Regions from separate parts of the Pontibacter sp. CAU 1760 genome, predicted to be linked through region 2. Evidence: riboswitches for the same ligand, from Rfam matches in the RefSeq annotation. Region 2 holds a riboswitch; each other region holds the start of a gene.

Region 1 (4,358 bases), on a different contig from region 2:
CTCAAACAACTCGATGTAACGTGCTGAAATACCTGCAACAATTTCATCAGTCATTTCTGGTACTTGCTGGCCCTCCTTCCCCTGAAAACCGTTTTCAATCAGCCACTGCCGCACAAATTCCTTTGACAACTGGCGCTGCGACTCCCCTTTGTCCTGCCGCTCCTGGTAGCCTTCGCTGTAAAAGTAGCGGGACGAGTCGGGGGTATGAATTTCGTCGATCAGGTATATCTTGTCATGGTGCTTGCCAAACTCATATTTGGTATCAACCAATATCAGTCCGCGTTGTTTTGCAAGTTCTGTGCCGCGGGCAAAAAGCGCCCGCGTATACTGCTCTAATATAATATAATCCTGCTCTGAAACAAGGCCTTTCGCCAAAATTTCTTCTCTGGAAATATCCTCGTCGTGGCCTTCATCTGCTTTTGTGGTCGGCGTGATGATAGGCTCCGGAAGTTTGTCGTTCTCGCGCAGCCTGTCTGGCAAGCTGACGCCGCACACGCTGCGCTTGCCGGCCTTGTATTCGCGCCAGGCGTGGCCAGCCAGGTAGCCCCTGATCACCATCTCCACTTTATAAGGCTCGCAACGGTAGCCAATGGTCACGTTAGGGTCCGGCGTAGAGAGTACCCAGTTAGGCACAATGTCTGCCGTGGCCGCCAGGTTGAGGCTGGCAATCTGGTTCAGCACCTGCCCTTTGTAAGGTATGGCGCGTGGCAGTACCACATCGAATGCTGAAATACGGTCGGTGGCAACAATGGCCAGTTGTTCGTCGAAATAGTATACGTCGCGCACCTTGCCTTTGTAAAATCCGGTCTGTCCGGGAAAAGAGAAGTTGGTTTCTTTGATTGCCTCCATCGAGTGAGTGTTTTTGATAGACGGGTAAAGGTAATTATATTTTATGGGCAAGGAAACAAATATGTCTTCACATTCCACAAGCTATACTGCAGGCTTTTGTAACGTCATCAAGCATAGGTTAAGATACTACCTAAATATATACAAAGTTTTATATTTATACACCTATAAATTGTACTTTATATTGAATATGTGTTTGTACATATAAATGATGTGCTTTTGATTATGCGTGTACAGGAGGAGTACCGGGCATAATTATCAGCTCGGCTTTTTTGATTTACTAATGCCTCGAAATTGAAATTTTGCAGACAGTGCTATGCCCATGATCCGATGAACTTGGTAACGTAAGAGAGGTAGGGTGTATTATGAAATTCATTATAAAAAGGCTGATTAATTTGGAATTGTTTATTCAGCGCCTTATAATTGCAACATCAAGTCAAATATCCCTTCGGATTTTGATTTATAAAGAAGAGTGGAGAGACAGGCTCTGTGAAACTCTAGCAACCTAACTACCGCGGTTAAGGTGCTAATTCCTGATTCCGGAACATCCGGATGAATATAAATTGATACGAATATGAAAAGGGAAATCCATTCTTCGCATTACTTATTCTCGTCTATACCCGCAGCCAGGCCAGGGCTTGCCTGTTTTGCTGCCCCTGTTTGGTACGCTGCCATGCCCATGCGCAACTTGCCGGGCTGTTGTTGCTAATTCAGGCAAGACCTCCATCATTTACCGCGGCAACAAAACGATTGCCGTCACTACGTACCCACGCACATCGCGTTTACCGAATCTAAATTGTAATCCACAACCCAAAACTGAACAACCATGTCACAGCCATTACACTTCGAAACACTGCAGTTGCACGCCGGCCAGGAAGTTGATCCTACCACACAGTCGCGCGCCGTACCGATTTACCAGACCACCTCTTTCACCTTTAAGGACGCGGAGCATGGGGCTAACCTGTTTGCCCTGAAAGAGTTCGGAAACATTTATACCCGGATCATGAACCCGACCACGGATGTGTTTGAGAAGCGCGTGGCGGCACTGGAAGGAGGCGTAGCGGCAGTGGCAGTGGCATCGGGGCAGGCAGCGCAGTTTATTGCGCTCAACAACATTGTAGCTGCCGGAGACAACTTTTTGAGCACCAGGTTTTTGTATGGCGGCACTTATAACCAGTTTAAGGTGTCGTTTAAGCGCTTGGGTGTGGAAGTGCGGTTTGCGGAGAACGACGAGGTAGCAAGCTACGAGCAGTTGATTGACGAAAAGACCAAAGCCATCTATGTCGAGACAATTGGCAACCCGCGTTTTAATATTCCGGATTTTGAGGCGATAGCCGCTTTGGCGCGCAAGCACGACCTGCCACTGGTAGTTGACAATACCTTCGGTGCGGGCGGTTACCTTTTCCGCCCGCTGGAGCACGGCGCGAATGTGGTGGTAGAATCCGCTACCAAGTGGATTGGCGGCCACGGTACCAGCATCGGTGGTGTGATCGTGGACGGTGGTAACTTTAACTGGGGCAACGGAAAGTTTCCGCAGTTCTCTGAGCCATCGGAAGGATACCACGGCATGAAATTCTGGGAAGTATTCGGATCAGACGGCCCATTCGGTAACATCGCCTTTGCCATACGTGCCCGCGTAGAGGGTTTGCGCGACTTCGGTCCGGCCTTAAGCCCCTTCAACTCCTTCCTGTTATTGCAGGGCCTCGAAACGCTATCCCTGCGCGTGGACAGAACAGTAGAGAACGCGCTGGCTTTAGCTCAGTGGCTGGAGCAGCATGAGTTGGTGGAGTCGGTGAACTATCCTGGCCTGGAGAGCAGCAAGTACCACACGCTCGCCAAAAAATACCTGAAGCGGGGTTTCGGCGGCGTACTTTCCTTTAAACTGAAAGGTGAGCAGCACCAGGCAGAAACGTTTGTGAATAGCCTTCAACTGGTTAGCCACCTGGCCAACGTAGGCGACGCCAAGACACTGATCATCCATCCGGCCTCCACCACCCATCAGCAGCTTTCCGGTGAGGAGCAGTTAAGCGCAGGAGTAGAGCCAACATTGCTGCGCGTATCTGCAGGCATCGAGCACCTCGACGATATCAAAGCGGATTTTGAACAAGCTTTTGCCAAGGTAAAAGAGAAGCAGCCCGAGCCAGCTGCCTAATTATTATAGACTATGCCAACACAGCACATATTTGAGTACGATCATACATTTGAGCTAGAGTCGGGGAGGAAACTTCCCGGCTTTCAGCTTGCCTATAGCACATACGGCCAACTAAACCCGCAGCGTGATAACATTGTGTGGGTATGCCATGCCTTAACGGGGAATTCGGATTTTACCGACTGGTGGTGCGACCTGTTTGGCGAGGGAAAGCTTTATGATCCGCAGGACTGGTTTGTGATCTGTGCCAACACTTTAGGCGGGTGCTACGGCTCTACAGGCCCGTTGAGCATTAACCCGGAAACAGGAACACCTTATTACCATACCTTCCCACAGCTGACGAACCGCGACGTGGTGGCTGCTTTTGAGCTGCTACGGCAGGAACTCGGGTTTGAGCAGGTCCATACCCTCATTGGCGGCTCTTTGGGCGGACAGCAGGCGCTGGAGTGGGCCTTGCAGAGTCCGGAAGTGTTCGAGCGGCTGGTGCACGTAGCTTCTAACGCGAGGCATTCACCGTGGGGCATCGCCTTCAACGAAACCCAGCGGATGGCTATCCGGCAAGACCCGAGCTGGGAGACCGATACGGACACAGCTGGCTTGGAAGGATTAAAGACGGCCCGCGCCATTGCCATGCTTTCTTACAGGCATTACGATACCTACCTGGCCACCCAGCAGGAGCCCGGCAACAGCATCACTGATAATTTCAGGGCATCGAGCTACCAGGTACATCAAGGCGAAAAGCTCTCGAAGCGCTTTAACGCTTATACATACTGGCTGTTGTCCAAAGCCATGGACTCGCATCATGTCGGTCGTGACCGCGGAGGGTTGGAAAAAGCCTTAAGCCAGCTCAAAGCACGCAGCCTTTTTGTTGGGGTTGAATCGGATTTGTTGTTCCCGGTAGAAGAGCAGCGTTTCCTGCATGAGCACGTGCGTGGCTCCACTTTTCACTTGATTCGGTCGAACTACGGCCACGATGGATTTCTGGTAGAGTTCGAGCAGTTGAAAGACGCTATTGCCCAGTTCTACCAGGACGCGGAGCAAATTGAAGCGGTAAGGTATGAGCACTAGTAAGTAATAGCGTTGAACCTGGAATGATAGCTAAGTAGGAAGGCTGCGAATTGGAGGTATCAAAGACTGGGTGGGTCGGTAAAATGATCTAAGCACAGAACCACATTAAATTTAAGTACAGAATACTTAGTTTTAGGGTCAACCAGCTGAGCTTTAATTGTTTATGTTTGAGGGGTAAGCTCTGTGTCTTGACTCAGAACATTTCATTAGAAATGGAACTTTTAATTAACAAAATGTTAATCTAAAAAATTAGTTATATTAACTAATTCTCTTTCAGCTTTAAACCAAGATTGCC
Region 2 (4,358 bases):
GCATACATCCAGACCAGTCTTGTTTTTGCAAGCTAATACCCTTGAGAGCGTTATCCTTTGATGGGCTTTGGGTGCGGGCGAACCTGAAGATTTTGCAAGGGTAAATTCGTACCACAGGTCCAGTTAATGCGTCACAGACGCGAAGCTGTTGCAAAACACAGGTTTAAGAACTTACTTTAGACAAGAGCCCTATTTATTCGCGCACATGTAACCTTGCCCTTACAATACAACCCCTGCCACCGTAAGACCGTTTTTGATTCTTCACGCATTGTGCAGAGGACACCATACCCAGCTAACCCCCTAACCAACATTCAAACGATGCAACTGTCCCCCGAATTCAAGAAAGCGATCAGCAGCCTGCCGGATACAGAAAAGGACAAACTCCTTTTCCGGTTACTGAAAAAGGACGATGCCCTCTGCCAACGGCTACAGTATGAATTGGTAGAGCAAGGTGATACGTTGCAGGAACGACGCGAGCAACTGATGGCCGCTATCAACACGCAGGCGGAATTTGACCCATACTCGCCCGGATACCTGATGATGGACATGCGCGTCCTGAATGCTGAGATTACACGCCATGTAAAATACACAAAGGACAAGGAAGGGGAAATACAACTGACTCTGCTCCTGCTGCGTCGTTTCCTGCAAGCCCACCATGCGTTTATCGTGGCGCATCTTTACCGCGCCCAAACGCTGCAGGATTACCTGATCAAGCGCATGCAGTTTGTGCTGCAGAAGCTAAGCAATGTACATGAGGATTTTTACATTGAGTATGCAGAGGACGTTAATTACATTTTGCAGCAGCTACACGAACGCATCGCACCACCCCAGGCAGCCAAGGCAAAGCTACCGAAGCACTGGCCAGTCTAAGGCATCATTCAGCCAGTTCCATTCTCCTGCATACATTCATTTTACCTGATTGGGCTGGGCCGGCATGTTGTGTTTATACCTGCCGTAAGTGGCTCCGTTGAACTTTCCGCATAGCAGGATGTTATACTAGCCGGTGACAACCCGAAAAAGGGTTGTGAATATATTTTCACCTGCCCATTAGGCATTTAACAAAATATTACACTAAATTTGTAATTCTAATACCAATTGACTTAACCGTCAGTCAAATTTATAAAGAAGAGGCGAGAGAATAGGCTCCGTGACCCTCTGGCAACCACCCGACCGGGAAGGTGCCAAATCCTATCCTGCTGCGGCAGGAACATATAAATTGAATAAGACAATGCAAACAACAATCAACACCACCTCCTTTGTTTTACACGGCCCTACTGCCGAGTCAATGCCTGCTTTCACCAAAGCCAATTGTTGTTGTTGCTGTTTTATGCAGTGCTAACAAGCCGATCTGAGATTTCAGTTAACGCGCTTAAGCACTCCGCCCTACCCTGCGGCTCTCCCTCATTTTTCATAAGCTGATTTTTTTGAGTAAATTGCGCATCATTAATTTGCGTAGTTCTCAACAAACTAAAACAATCCTTATTAAAACACGCGGCATTCGGGAGCCTTTCTTGTTTTTTTTGTAAGATAATCTCTATAGAATTTATAGTAAATACATGAGCCAAACAGTAGCTTTAGAAACCCAGGTGCCGGCTTTGCTTGCCCAGTTAGAAGGCAAGAGCATTGTAGAGAGCCTTACCTTGCTAGCTGCCGAGTTTGAGGGCCAGATTGCCTTCTCCTCTAGCCTGGGCATCGAGGACCAACTCATCACCCATTTTATTTTTGAGCACAACCTCCCGGTCCGGGTTTTCTCGCTGGACACAGGGCGCCTATTCAACGAGACGTATAACCTGCTGCACAAAACCAACGAGCACTACGGCAAGAAGATTGAGGTTTTCTTCCCGCGCCACGAGGCGGTTGAGCAACTGGTATCAGAGAAAGGCACGCTCAGCTTTTACAACTCCGTCGAGAACCGCAAAGAGTGCTGCTACATCCGGAAGGTAGAACCCCTGAAGCGGGCTTTGCAGGGCGTAAAGCTTTGGATCACGGGCATCCGGGCAGAGCAGTCTGATGCCCGCCAGGACCTGAAGCTGCTGGAGTATGATCCGGGCTTCCAGATGATTAAATACAACCCGCTCCTCGACTGGACTTTTGAAGGTGTGCGCGAAGCGGTAAAGGAACTGCACATCCCTTATAACCCCTTGCACGACAAAGGCTTTGTGAGCATCGGCTGCGCGCCCTGCACACGCGCTGTGGCCCCGGGCGAGGACTTCCGGGCTGGCCGCTGGTGGTGGGAAAGCAACAGCAAGAAAGAGTGCGGCTTGCACGCACGATAATTATGAATTACGAATTCCGAGTTACGAATCAGGAGTTGAAGCATGTTCACTCTTTAACCTTCTAACTCTCTAACTTATAAAGATGACAAAGAGATATCTAGATTACCTCGACCAGTTGGAGGCAGAAGCCATCCACATCATGCGCGAGGTAGCTGGCCAGTTTCAGAAACCGGCACTCCTTTTTTCAGGCGGAAAAGACTCGATTACCCTGGTGCGCCTGGCCGAGAAGGCATTCCGCCCTGGCAAGTTCCCATTCCCGCTCGTGCACATCGATACGGGGCACAACTTTCCGGAGGCAATCAGTTACCGTGACCAGTTGGCTGAGAAATTGGGTGAAAAACTGGTGGTGCGCCACGTGGAGGACACCATCAAAAAGCAGAACCTCTCGGAGCCAACCGGCCGCTATGCCAGCCGTAACGGCCTGCAAACCTATACCCTGCTCGAAACGATCGAGGAGTTTGGCTTTGACTGCTGCATTGGTGGCGCACGCCGTGACGAGGAGAAAGCCCGTGCCAAGGAGCGCATCTTCTCGGTGCGTGACGAGTTTGGCCAGTGGGACCCCAAACGCCAGCGCCCGGAACTGTGGAACATCTATAACGGCCGCATCTCTTTGGGCGAGAACGTACGCGCCTTCCCGATCAGTAACTGGACGGAGCTGGATGTATGGAACTACATCAAGCGCGAAGAAATAGAGTTGCCCAACATCTACTTCACGCACGAGCGCGAGTGCCTGGTGCGCGACGGAAAGCTAATGGCTACCTCCAGTTTCATTCACCGCGACCCGGAAGAGGAGATTGTCACCCGTCAGGTACGTTTCCGCACCGTGGGCGACATGACCTGTACTGCTGCCGTAGAGTCGGTGGCTTACGACATCGACAGTGTGATCGCTGAGATCGTGGAATCAAAGATAAGTGAGCGCGGCGCTACCCGCATTGATGATAAACTATCGGAAACCGCTATGGAAGACCGTAAAAAAGGAGGATACTTTTAAGATGGATATATTAAGATTTATTACTGCAGGTAGCGTAGATGATGGAAAGAGCACGCTGATAGGCCGTTTGCTGTACGACACCAAGCAGATTTACATCGACCAGCTCGAGGCAATCGAGAGCTCGGGCCGCGTGAACGAGGACGGGCAGGTGGACCTGTCGCTGCTGACGGATGGCCTGAAGGCCGAGCGCGAGCAGGGCATCACGATTGACGTAGCGTACAAGTACTTCAACACGCCGAAGCGCAAGTTCATCATCGCGGACGCGCCGGGCCATATCCAGTATACCCGCAACATGGTGACAGGTGCCTCCAACTCCAACCTGGCCATCATTCTGGTGGATGCCCGCCACGGGGTGCAGGAGCAGACGCGCCGCCACTCCATCATCTCCTCGCTGCTGGGCATCCCGCACCTGGTGATCTGCATCAATAAAATGGACCTGGTGGGCTTTGATGAGGAAGTATACAACCGCATTGTAGAGGATTATAAGCAGTTCTCGAAGAAGCTGACGTCTAAGGACATCACGTTTATACCGGTGAGCGCCCTGAAAGGCGACAACATCGTGGACCGTTCCGGCTCGATGGACTGGTACCAGGGCCCGAGCCTGCTGGAGCACCTGGAGCAGGTGCCCGTGTCGCAGGACTTTAACCTGGAGGATTCCCGCTTCCCGGTACAGTACGTTATCCGGCCTCATACCCACGAGCACCACGACTACCGTGGCTATGCGGGCAAAGTGATCAGCGGCATCTACCGCAAAGGCGACAAAGTGGTGGTATTGCCTTCAGGCCAGACCTCTACGGTGAAATCTGTTGAACTGGGGGGCAAGGAGATCGAGGAAGCTTTTGCGCCGCAATCGGTGGTACTGCAGCTCGAGGACGACGTGGACATCAGCCGTGGCGACGTGATTGTGAAGCAGGAAGAAGACCTGGATGTAACCAAAGAGTTTGAGGCGCTGGTATGCTGGATGAACAGCAAGGCCCTGAAGCCGGGCGCTAAACTGTTGCTCCGCCATAACTCCACCGAAACCCGTGCCGTGATCCGTGAGATACAGTACAAAGTAGATGTAAACTCGCTCGACAAAATAGAAGATGTAG
Region 3 (4,358 bases), on a different contig from region 2:
GGGCGTGCGGCAGGTTAGCCTTGATCCACTTTACCGTTTCGATATAATCCACGGCATAGTTGTTGTGCTCCTCGATGCCGGTGGCAATAGCCAGGATGTTCGGGTCGAAAATGATGTCCTGTGGCGGGAAGCCTACTTCATCCACCAGAATGCGGTAAGACCGCTCACAGATCTCGATTCTCCGCGCAAAGGTATCTGCCTGCCCCTGCTCATCAAACGCCATCACCACCACCGCTGCGCCATACTGGTGTACCTTGCGCGCCAGGGTTATAAAGCTTTCTTCGCCTTCTTTCAGCGAGATAGAATTAACGATTGACTTGCCCTGCACACATTTCAGCCCCGCCTCGATTACGCTCCACTTCGAGGAGTCGATCATGATGGGCAGTTTGGAGATCTCAGGCTCTGAGGCAATCAGGTTGAGGAAGTTGGTCATGGCCTCCTCAGAGTCCAGCATACCTTCGTCCATATTTACGTCGATGATCTGCGCGCCGCCCTCTACCTGCTGCTGCGCCACCGACAAAGCCTCCTCAAACTTGCCTTCCACAATCAGGCGGGAGAATTTCTTGGAACCGGTTACGTTGGTGCGCTCCCCCACGTTGATGAAAAGTGATTCCGGCGTTACGGTGAGCGGCTCCAGGCCGCTGTAGCGCGGATAAGGGGCCACTTCTGACGGCACATGTGGCTTATACCGCTGCGCCAAGTCTGAGATGACCTTTACGTGCATCGGTGTGGTACCGCAACAACCGCCTAATATATTGACCAGGCCTTCTTTCAGGTATTCTTCCACCACAGCACCCATTTGCTGCGCGGTTTCGTCGTAGCCACCAAAGGCGTTCGGCAGTCCGGCGTTCGGGTAGGCACTGATATAGGAATTAGAGATGCGGGAAAGCTCCTGGATGTGTGTTTTAAGTTGGCGGGCACCCAGCGCACAGTTAAAGCCGATGCTCAGGATAGGCGCATGCGAGATGGAGTTCCAGAAGGCCTCCACCGTTTGGCCAGACAAGGTGCGGCCGCTGGCATCGGTAATGGTACCGGACACCATGATGGGCAGTTCCTTGCCGCCGTCCTGCACAAACTGCTGGATGGCAAAAAGCGCCGCTTTACAGTTCAGCGTGTCGAATACGGTTTCCACCAGCAGCAAATCCGCGCCGCCATCTACCAGACCGCGCACCTGCTCATAATACGCCTCCACCAGTTGGTCGAAAGTAATGGCGCGGTAGCCGGGGTTGTTCACATCTGGCGATAGGGAAGCCGTGCGGTTTGTCGGGCCAATAGCACCGGCTACAAAACGCGGACGGTTCGGTATACGCGCCTCTATCTCGTCTGCTGCCTCGCGTGCTAACCTCGCCGACTCATAGTTCAGCTCATACACCAGTTCCTCCAAATGGTAATCGGCCATAGCGATGCTGGTGCCGCTAAAGGTATTGGTTTCCACGATGTCGGCACCTGCCTCCAGGTACTCGGCATGTATGGCTTTGATGATATCGGGGCGGGTAATAGAGAGCAGGTCGTTGTTGCCTTTCAGGTCGCTGGGGTGGTTGGCAAAGCGCTCACCACGGAAATCAGCTTCTGTCAGTTCGTAACGCTGAATCATGGTGCCCATGGCGCCATCCAGCACGAGCACACGCTCTTTTAATAGTGTATGTATGGGGTGATTTGTCATTGTCGGTGTCGTCTTTCTTCTCATAAGTCTGTCTGCGTTCGGCTTATCAAGAAGGACACCTGCGGGAGGGGTTCAATCTTATCTTCTCCGGCCACATATGCTCCGGAAGGGAATTAGCACCAAGCTGTTACAAGGTTGCTAAGACGTCGTAGGGCCCTATCCCTCGGTCTTTCTTGATAAGAAGCTGCAAATTAACACTATATCCGCACAAAAACGAATTAAGTTGCTATAAAATGTCACGTTGCTTAACAAAATCGAAATGACAGGAGCGTTTTGCTGCCTGGTATTTGACCTCAGACAGGCCTTGGTCTTGTTCTATGACAGTGTGCTTCCCTTTGGTTGTGCAGCTTCTGCAGGATCAGGCAGCAAAAAGCCTGAGAGTACACAAGAAGGCTATTCCGGCTTTTGAAAGTCTTTTGCAGATCAGCATAAACAAGAAAAGGGACGCTTGCGCATCCCTTTCCCTGACTGCCGAGGCAGTGCAATGTTGTTACTAAGCTTCTGCCTCTACCTTAGGAAGTACAGAAACGTAAGAACGGTTCTTCTTTCCTTTTCTGAACTGAACGATACCGTCCGTCAGGGCGAAAAGCGTGTGGTCTTTACCCATACCCACGTTTGTGCTTGGGTGGTGGGCAGTGCCTCTTTGTCTTACAATGATGTTACCAGCGATGATATCCTGGCCACCGTAAATTTTAACACCAAGTCGTTTAGAATGCGACTCGCGGCCGTTATTAGAACTACCTGCTCCTTTTTTGTGTGCCATTTTCTTAAAATTTAATCCGGGTCAGAGGACTGATCCCGAAGAGTTTTCACGTTAATTTCTTCTTACTGCTTATCCAATGCTCTCGATCAGGACCTTGGTGAAGTGCTGGCGGTGGCCATTCTTCTTCTTGTATCCTTTTCTTCTCTTCTTTTTGAAAACGATCACTTTGTCGCCTTTCACAGTGCTGGTAAGGATTTTACCTACCACCTTCACACCTTCTACGAAAGGAGCACCCAAAGTAACAGTGCCGTTATCATCAGTAAGAAGAACATTGGCGAACTCAACGGCGTCACCCTCATTGCCGGAAAGCTTGTTAGCGTAGATGAACTTGCCGCTCTCTACTTTGGTCTGTTGACCTGCGATTTCTACAATTGCGTACATCAGCTTCAATGTATATTTAAAAGTTTAGTGCGCAAAGGTACGGCACTTATTCAATAAATGCAACGGCTTGTGCCACAAATTGTTCGTGCATTGCACCCAAACATTACCCACATCCGTGGATAACTTTGTTGATATCTCCGACACAAATCTACATGCTTGTGAATAACGCTCGCAACCAGTTACACACCAATGATTTACACTCAAACAGGATTCTTATGATTTTCCACAAATTGCACCAAAATTTGTATCTCAAGGGGTCGGCGCTGCGCAGATATGTGCGCTTTTAGCTTTCCTTTACTCTTGTGTTGCTATCCACAGAGTTACACACATTTACAACTGCCAAAACCCCTCCCAGGCAGGCTATATACATACATTTCAATATTTTAGGTTGATTATATAGACGGCTGGCAGTGTGGATAACTATGTGAATTTAGGCTAAAAACGGCCCAGGCTTTCAACTGAGAGGATGTGCATAAATTGAACAACTTTAACCCCGCATTTCAAGTTCAATTCTCTATATTTGAAGTCTAGATAATCGCCGGTAAAGCTTTCGCTAAACATATTCATCCGGTCATATGTTCTGAGGGCAAATGCTCTTCAACAAACTTAACACAATATATTATGAATGATATGGAGCCAATACTGAAAGAGAATCCCAACCGCTTCGTTTTGTTTCCGATTCAGAATGATGAGGTTTGGCAAATGTATAAGAAGGCAGAAGCCAGCTTCTGGACCGCCGAAGAGATAGACCTGGGTCAGGACCTGAAAGACTGGGAGAACCTGAACGACGGCGAGCGCCACTTCATTAGCCACGTGCTGGCTTTCTTTGCGGCCTCTGACGGCATCGTGAACGAGAACCTGGCCGTGAACTTCATGAACGAGGTGCAGATTCCGGAGGCGCGTTGCTTCTATGGCTTCCAAATCATGATGGAGAACATTCACTCAGAAACCTACTCGTTGCTGATTGATACCTACGTAAAAAAGCAAAGCGAGAAAGACCACCTGTTCAATGCACTCGAGACCGTTCCGGCGGTAGGCAGAAAAGGCGAGTGGGCCTTGAAGTGGATCGAGAGCGAGAACTTTGCAGAGCGCCTGATCGCTTTTGCAGCGGTGGAAGGCATTTTCTTCTCTGGTTCTTTCTGCTCTATCTTCTGGATGAAAAAGCGTGGCCTGATGCCGGGCTTAACCTTCTCGAACGAGCTCATCAGCCGCGATGAAGGATTGCATTGCGACTTTGCCTGCCTGCTTTATAAGATGCTGGTGAACAAACTGCCTGAGGCACGCGTGCAGGAAATCATCCGCGACGCAGTTAGCATCGAGCAGGAGTTTGTAACAGACGCTTTGCCGGTAGACCTGATCGGGATGAACTCAAAGCTGATGAACCAATACATCGAGTTTGTGGCTGACCGCCTGTTGCTGGAGTTAGGCTGCGGCAAGATCTACAACTCCACCAACCCATTCGACTTCATGGAAATGATATCGCTGCAGGGCAAGACCAACTTCTTTGAGAAGCGCGTAGGGGAGTACCAGAAAGCAGGAGTTGGCGGCGAC

What was found. Region 2 has a riboswitch for S-adenosylmethionine ahead of ACXYMU_RS06230 (phosphoadenylyl-sulfate reductase). Riboswitches for the same ligand answer to the same signal wherever they lie in the genome.
Region 1: linked by a shared signal. The riboswitch ahead of ACXYMU_RS18190 (O-acetylhomoserine aminocarboxypropyltransferase/cysteine synthase family protein) and the one ahead of ACXYMU_RS06230 (phosphoadenylyl-sulfate reductase) in region 2 are both predicted to bind S-adenosylmethionine.
Region 3: linked by a shared signal. The riboswitch ahead of metH (methionine synthase) and the one ahead of ACXYMU_RS06230 (phosphoadenylyl-sulfate reductase) in region 2 are both predicted to bind S-adenosylmethionine.

What each region holds. Positions count from the first base shown of each region.
Region 1 covers NZ_JBTLRL010000016.1:21,193-25,550, reverse strand. Annotated here, with positions in the region: gene ACXYMU_RS18195 (phosphoribosylaminoimidazolesuccinocarboxamide synthase) at 1-849, opposite strand, end outside; SAM riboswitch class I at 1,304-1,411, shown strand; gene ACXYMU_RS18190 (O-acetylhomoserine aminocarboxypropyltransferase/cysteine synthase family protein) at 1,673-2,998, shown strand; gene metX (homoserine O-acetyltransferase MetX) at 3,011-4,063, shown strand.
Region 2 covers NZ_JBTLRL010000003.1:362,880-367,237, reverse strand. Annotated here, with positions in the region: gene ACXYMU_RS06235 (hypothetical protein) at 319-870, shown strand; SAM riboswitch class I at 1,115-1,218, shown strand; gene ACXYMU_RS06230 (phosphoadenylyl-sulfate reductase) at 1,557-2,276, shown strand; gene cysD (sulfate adenylyltransferase subunit CysD) at 2,359-3,267, shown strand; gene ACXYMU_RS06220 (sulfate adenylyltransferase subunit 1) at 3,269-4,358, shown strand, end outside.
Region 3 covers NZ_JBTLRL010000007.1:10,834-15,191, forward strand. Annotated here, with positions in the region: gene metH (methionine synthase) at 1-1,687, opposite strand, end outside; SAM riboswitch class I at 1,739-1,846, opposite strand; gene rpmA (50S ribosomal protein L27) at 2,157-2,426, opposite strand; gene rplU (50S ribosomal protein L21) at 2,496-2,807, opposite strand; gene ACXYMU_RS11205 (ribonucleoside-diphosphate reductase small subunit) at 3,429-4,358, shown strand, end outside.